3 regions of the Rhizobium sp. 22-785-1 genome follow, and region 3 is predicted to be linked to each of the others. Evidence: riboswitches for the same ligand, from Rfam matches in the RefSeq annotation. Region 3 holds a riboswitch; each other region holds the start of a gene.
What was found. A riboswitch is a leader RNA that binds a small molecule or an ion and turns the genes downstream of it on or off. The one in region 3 is predicted to bind cobalamin.
Positions count from the first base shown of each region.

Region 1: it holds a riboswitch for cobalamin, as region 3 does, so the genes downstream of both, bluB (5,6-dimethylbenzimidazole synthase) here and ACQZ5M_RS12860 (DUF1636 domain-containing protein) in region 3, are expected to answer to the same signal.
Region 2: it holds a riboswitch for cobalamin, as region 3 does, so the genes downstream of both, ACQZ5M_RS19160 (ABC transporter substrate-binding protein) here and ACQZ5M_RS12860 (DUF1636 domain-containing protein) in region 3, are expected to answer to the same signal.

Region 1 is NZ_JBNWDI010000007.1:232,046-234,307, reverse strand. It holds gene ACQZ5M_RS15925 (LysE family translocator) at 1-350, opposite strand, end outside; gene bluB (5,6-dimethylbenzimidazole synthase) at 458-1,144, opposite strand; cobalamin riboswitch at 1,240-1,420, opposite strand; gene ACQZ5M_RS15915 (TolB family protein) at 1,453-2,262, opposite strand, start outside.
Region 2 is NZ_JBNWDI010000011.1:32,309-34,570, forward strand. It holds gene ACQZ5M_RS19155 (FecCD family ABC transporter permease) at 1-319, opposite strand, end outside; gene ACQZ5M_RS19160 (ABC transporter substrate-binding protein) at 324-1,349, opposite strand; cobalamin riboswitch at 1,537-1,758, opposite strand; gene ACQZ5M_RS19165 (glucose/quinate/shikimate family membrane-bound PQQ-dependent dehydrogenase) at 1,894-2,262, opposite strand, start outside.
Region 3 is NZ_JBNWDI010000005.1:286,165-288,426, forward strand. It holds gene cobW (cobalamin biosynthesis protein CobW) at 1-1,021, opposite strand, end outside; gene ACQZ5M_RS12860 (DUF1636 domain-containing protein) at 1,015-1,440, opposite strand; cobalamin riboswitch at 1,557-1,769, opposite strand; gene cobO (cob(I)yrinic acid a,c-diamide adenosyltransferase) at 1,892-2,262, shown strand, end outside.

The sequences.
Region 1 (2,262 bases), on a different contig from region 3:
TGGAGAAATATTTTTATCGGACGCTCACGCCCTGTCACATTTCCCTCCCCGTCAGACGAAGCTCCAACGGGCGCTCGCCAGAGTTTGATACCGAGATAGATCAGATAGGCAGCACCCACCCACTTCAAGATCGTGAAGAGCGCGGCAGACGTTGCCAGCAGCGCACCGAGGCCCAGCATTGAGGCCGTCATGGCGGTGAAGTCGCCAAGGGCTACGCCAGCAACCGTGGCGCTGCTTGCCTTTCGGCCGTGTCCGAGCGCATAGGAAATGACTAGGAGGATCGTGGGCCCTGGAATGGCGAGCATGACGGCGGATGCGGCCACGAAGGCCAGCCAGTTTTCAATCGGCATCGGTAAATCCCCTCTCGAAACAAAGAGAAAGTAAGCCATCGGCCAGCAGGACAGGCAAGTACCTTTTTTCAACTATTGAGAAGCAGCTCACGCGGCAAAGTTGCTACCTATTTTTCGCCCCACCGGTTCTTGAATACCAATTGGTCTAACGGCAGGCGTTGGCGCCATCCCTTCACTGCAAGCTCTGGCTCCGCGTAGAGTTCAGAAACATATCCCAGGCAAAGCCACGCCACGATTTGAATGTGATGCGGGATATCCAGTATCTCTCGGATATCATCGTCATGAAAGATGCTGACCCAGCCAACGCCGACGCCCTCGGCACGTGCTGCCAGCCAGAGGTTCTGGACTGCGCAGACCGTGGAATAAACATCCATATGAGGATTGTGGGTGCGCCCCAGCACCACATCGCCACCTCTTGTCGGATCGCAGGTGACGCAGATGGAGAGCGGCGCCTTCCTGATTCCTTCCAGCTTCAGACTGCGATAAAGCGACTGTTTTTCATCTGCAAACATCTGTGCCGCTTCCTCATTGGCACGGCTGAAGGCCTGCCACACGGCCTGTTTGATCTCACCATTCGTGACGAGGGTAAAATTCCACGGCTGCATAAAGCCGACCGAAGGCGCGGCGTGGGCTGCAGCAAGCAGCTTTCCGATCAGTTCATACGGTAGCGGATCGGATAAAAACTCATTGCGGACATCGCGGCGAGTCTCGATAGCGCGGTAGACCGCAGCCTTGTCGTCTTCGGCAAATTCAAAAGCTGGCCTCAGGCCGCGCCGGGTGTCATCAGGTCGCATCGTCAATCCCCAACAATGCAGGAAGTACCGCGTGAGGACGCAGATTGCGCCGCGTCACACACCTCCTTCCTCACAACCTGCCGCCGTCCGCGCGGACTGGTCCATCGTGTCAGGCCGGTCTTCTGACTTGGCTTCTTCTGACCGTTGCCGCCTTCCCGAGATTGCTCAGTGGCATATGGCGACGGTCATCCGCCTCACAGCGTTGGGCACGTTGCGGTCTTGCACCGCATTCCCGATTCTCCCGCTCAAGCAGGCACCTGACGAAAACCGTATGTCCAATTGTTGGCGCCAAGGCAAGCGCCGCAGATTTATTCGGCTGGGAAATATCGCACATAGGCAAACTCATCACCAGCTGGTGACCAGTTGGGAGAGTTCATCGTCCCCTGCCCGCCAAAAAGATCAAAGAGCGTTTCGACATTGCCACCATCGGGATCCATCAGTCGCACGCGAACATCGAGATCACGCGGATGGTCGAAGACGTCGCCGTCATAGGAAATGAAGACGACCTTGTCTCCCTTTGGAGACGGATGGGGGAACCAGTCGCCATATGGGCTGTTCGTGATCCGCTCGACGGCTGATCCATCTGCTCTTACGCGCCAGATCTGCATTTGTCCCGTGCGGCTGGAGTTGAAGTATATCCAATGACCGTCCGGCGAATAATCCGGCCCGTCGTTTCGCCCCTCTCCATGGGTCAGGCGCGTCTCGTTGCGGGTTTCTATGTCCATGGAATAAATATCGAAAATCTGATCTCTGATCCCGCAGTAAGCGAAGCTTTTGCCATCCGGCGCCCAGCCATGCCAGTAGGAGGGCAGGTTCGGCGTCATCAATGTCGGCGCGCCACCTGATGACGGAAGAAGATAGATCGCGCTCTTCCCGAACTCGACCTTGTCCGAAATCGCGTAAAGCGACCCATCCGGCGAAATGCCATGATCGTTGTTGCACTGTACGGCAAAGCCGGTGTCGACCTTCTCTACCGCGACATCTCCACCCAGAGACAAGCGATAAAGCAGGCCCTCACTGTTCAACAGGAGATAGCGACCGTCTGGGGACCAGTTGGGTGCTTCGAACAGTTTGTCCGTCTGCCAGACCACCCGATTTGCCCGAGTACGAATATTGAA
Region 2 (2,262 bases), on a different contig from region 3:
ATGCCCCGGCGGAGATACCAAGAATGTATGGATCCGCCAGAGGATTGCGCAGGAGCGATTGCAGCACGACGCCCGAAACGGAAAGAGCTGCCCCACAACAGGCGGCGACCACGGCGCGGCTCAGGCGATAGTTCCAGATGATCCCTTCATCGATCGCATCCAATGGATAGCCAGCGTGCCAAATACGATTGGCCACCGCCTTGGCGACAACCTCCATCGGCATGGAGGTTTCGCCGATTGAGGCTCCGAGCCACAGCGCCACCAGAAGACACGCAGCTGCAATGATGGCAGCGCGGACATACAGCAAGGGACCGGGCATCCGTTTACTTCGCCAAGCCGAGTTGACCGATCTGGTCAGCCAGCACCTCAATCCCTTCGATCGTGCGGATCGTCGGGTTCATCGCCTGAGCGTCCATGACGACGATACGGTTATCCTTCACGGACGGCATGAGGCTCGTGACAGGATCTTGCTTCAGGAACTTCTCTTTTACGGCAATGTCGTCTGCCGGGTAGCGGCGGCGGTCCATGCTCGCGGCAACGATGATGGTCGGATTGGACTTGGCAATGGTCTCCCAGCCAACAGTTGGCCATTCTTCCTGGCTCTCGATGACATTTCTGATGCCAAGCGCCGACATGATATAGCCAGGCGCACCGTTCTTGCCCGCGACGTAGGGATCGATATCGCCTTCGGCGCTGGAGAACCAGAATACAGCAGATACCTTTCCGTTGGTGGAAACGATCTTCTTGCGCGCGGTCTCTTCGCGGTTTTTCAGCTCGGCAATCAGTGCGTCGCCGCGATCCTTAACGTTGAAGATCTGCGAAAGCTCTCCGATTTCCTGGTAGATCTGCTCCATGGTGAAGACCGAGTGCCTGACGCCATCTCCGCCGCCAGCATTATCCTTGCCCGTGCAATCTGCAGGCGAGACGTAGACCGGAATGCCCAGTTCTTCGAACTGTTCGGGTTTGCCGACAACGCCCTCGGGGCCGACATGCCATTGGAACTGCGCGGTAACGAGATCGGGCTTCTTGCCAAGAACGCTTTCGAAACTCGGATCGTTATCGGCCAGACGCTCCACCTTGTCATTTGCCTCCTCATAGCCCTTGATCACCGGGCCAACCCAGACGGCAGTGCCGACAACCTTGTCTGCCAGTCCCAGACGATAGAGTATCTCCGTCGAACTCTGCCCTAAAGACACCGTGCGCTTGGGAGCATGGGTGAAGGTGACGTCCCTGCCGCAATTTTTCAACGTCAGTGGATAGCTGGTTTCCGCAGCCTCCGTTGCATTCGGCAAAAGAGATACAGCGGCAAGAACTGCGCCAAGAAATGCGCCTGTGAAATGAAGTGTCATGGTCCGATGGTCCCCGAAATCGTTGACGCTGCCCACACGCAAACGCCGTTATTGAGTGAAACACTCATTCGCCAACCACAGCCGTGGGACGATCGGAAACCGGGAAATAGACAGACGGATGTAAGCGCTGTTTGGCGCAGATAACAATCATGGCGTTTCCTCTCCAGGGCATCCCCGCCCGTGACTTTGGAATGAACAGACGACGGCAGGTCTCCTGGCTCACGGATGATCGTCTTGCCTGCCTTCCCACGATGAGATCGCAGTGGCCTGACGCAGGTGAATGCGCCACGAGTGCTCGACAATCCGCTTACAGTTGCGGGGGCAGCCACGGCATTGGAGACATCTCCGCACCGCGTTCCCTATTATTCCTCGCAATCTCTCGCTTGGAACCGTCGCAGGCAGATAGAACTATTTCCAGATATCCGTCAAGCGAATGTATGTAATATTATTACGTTTTAGTGCGATGGGATTTTGTTCACTGGAAATACAAAATGGCCGGAAACGGGTTTCCGGCCATCGAAGCGCTTCAAGTAAATGTCGCTGTTTATGGCAGCGTATAGGCGATGACATAGTCGCCGGGCTTGGTACCAACCGACCCATGACCGCCGGCAACCATGACGACATATTGCTTGCCGTCCTCAAGAGCGTAGGTCATGGGCGTAGCTTGCCCACCTGCCGGCAGCCGTGCCTCCCAAAGCTGCTTGCCGCTGGTTAGATCATAGGCACGCAGATAATTGTCGACGGCCGCACCGAGGAAAGCTACGCCGCCCTTGGTGATCATCGGGCCGCCGATACCCGGCACGCCGACCTTGAATGGAAGCGGCAGCGGCGTCATGTCGTAGACGGTGCCGTTCTTGTGCTTGTAGGCGATCTTGCCGGTTCTGAGATCCGCACCGGCGACGTAGCCCCATGG
Region 3 (2,262 bases):
GTTCGATCTTCTCGCGGTTGAGGCCCTTTTCACCGATCACGACGAGCGCCGAACGGCGTACTTCGCCTGCGGCCCAGGGGCGGTCGAAATAGTGATTGACGCGCGCGCCGACGGCCTGAACCTGAAGGCGCATGGGCTTGGACGAGACTTCGACGAAACCCTTGATGCGCAGAACGTTCTCAGACGCCGCGGTCTGGGCGATACGTTCTGCCAAGGCCTCCGGATCGGACACCGCACCGAGTTCGACCACGAAGCTGTCGAATTCGTCGTGATCGTGGTCCTCTTCCTCATCATGATGGGTATGGCGGTTTTCGATATCGTTTTCGACTGCCAGCCCAAGCCCGATCAGCACGGCAGGATCGATCTGGCCGTGGGAAGCAACGACGATCTTGGCGGCCTTTGGCAGATGCTCGCCGATATGCGCCTTGGCACGCTCCAGACCTTCGGCATCGAGAAGATCGGCCTTGGTCAGCACGATCAGGTCGGCGCAGGCGATCTGATCTTCGAAGACTTCCTCGACCGGATCGTCATGGTCGAGCGCTTCGTCATTGGCGCGCTGGGCGGCGAGCGCGTCCATGTCATGCGACACCATGCCTTCGGCAAGTGCCGCACCATCGGCAACGGCAACGACCGCGTCGACGGTGACGCGACTCTTGATCGCCGGCCATTGGAAGGCCTGGACCAGTGGCTTGGGCAGCGCAAGACCGGAGGTCTCGATCAGGATATGCTCGACCCGCGGCTGGCGGCTCAAGATCTCCTCGATGGCCGGCTGAAAATCATCCGCGACTGTGCAGCAGATGCAGCCATTGGCAAGCTCGACAATGTTTTCTTCCGGGCAGCTTTCGATGCCGCAGCCCTTGAGGATGTCCCCATCGATGCCGACATCGCCGAACTCATTGACGATAATCGCCAGACGCTTGCCATCGAGCTTTTCCAGAAGGCCGCGCAGCAGCGTGGTTTTGCCGGCGCCCAGAAAGCCGGTGACGATGGTGCAGGGAACGCGCTCTAGCGTGGTCATGATGTCTCCTCGAGGAAATTCAAAGGGGGGATGCGCGCGACCATGCCGCGCTTCAAGCTGTCCGGACGCCCGCGCCAAGGCATCAGGCCGTCGGTGGAACTTTCAAGCAGGCGCGCGCCGGTGATCAGATCATCGGCATGATCGGGCGTCAGCCCGCCGAAGACGTAAGACCAGCCATCGGCACTGCGCATCGCGGCACTGGCACCACGCTTGCAATTGGCAAGGCAGTTGACGCTGCGTACCTCGATATCGGCTTCCGCACCAAGCGCGATCGCAGCCTCTGCCAGCAGCGCGCCGAGGCGCGGCTCGGCATTCGGTTCTGCCTCACTACGGCAACTGCGGCAGACATAGACAACAAGACCGGAAGCTTTCTGCTTTTCGGTCGATCCTTCCGTCCGAGACGATGTCGCTGTAATATCCAAACCGAGCCCGCTTCCGCCGTTAAAACATGCAAGGGGTGCGGTGCCGAAGACGGAATGCGAGACAGCGCAAACCGATATTCGGCGCAACCGACTGACCGGAGCACCCCGCCCGGCAGACGTTTTTTTCTGAAACGGCAGGTCTCCTGGCTTGCGGCTTGAATAGGCGCCCTTGCACCGCCTTCCCGGATCGAAATCCAGTGGCTTTACGGTGCGGGCTTGCCGCTTACAGTTGCGGGGGCAGCCACGGATTGACCCGAGAAGCGGGCGGAACCGTGTTCCCTCTTAGCTTTTCCCGTTGCCGGAAAAAGACCGTCAGTGCCTTACCTTTACGGGCAAGCTGGCTTGCGGTCAATGCGCGGATTCTTGAGCGATGCTCTCGGTGCCATTGCCGAGAAGGGCGTTTTGACTATAGTCGCCGCTTCCAAAACAGGCTCGGAAGGACGTGGACATCATGACACGCGAGATCAGCGACAGTGACGCCGCCCGCCACCGCGAGAAGATGGTGAACCGCAAGAGCGTGCAGGATGCGGAAGTAGCCGAGAAGACCATCGAGAAGGGTCTATTGATGGTCAATACCGGCCCCGGCAAGGGCAAGTCCACCGCAGCCTTCGGCCTTGCGCTGCGCATGCTCGGCACGGGCCGACGCGTTGGTATCGTCCAGTTCATCAAGGGCGCGTGGTCGACCGGTGAACAGCAGGCGCTGACGCTTTTTGGTGACCGGGTGGAATGGCGCACCATGGGCGAGGGTTTCACGTGGGACACTCAGGACCTGAAACGCGATATCGCCGCGGCAACCAAGGCCTGGGAGGAGGCAAAGCTCCT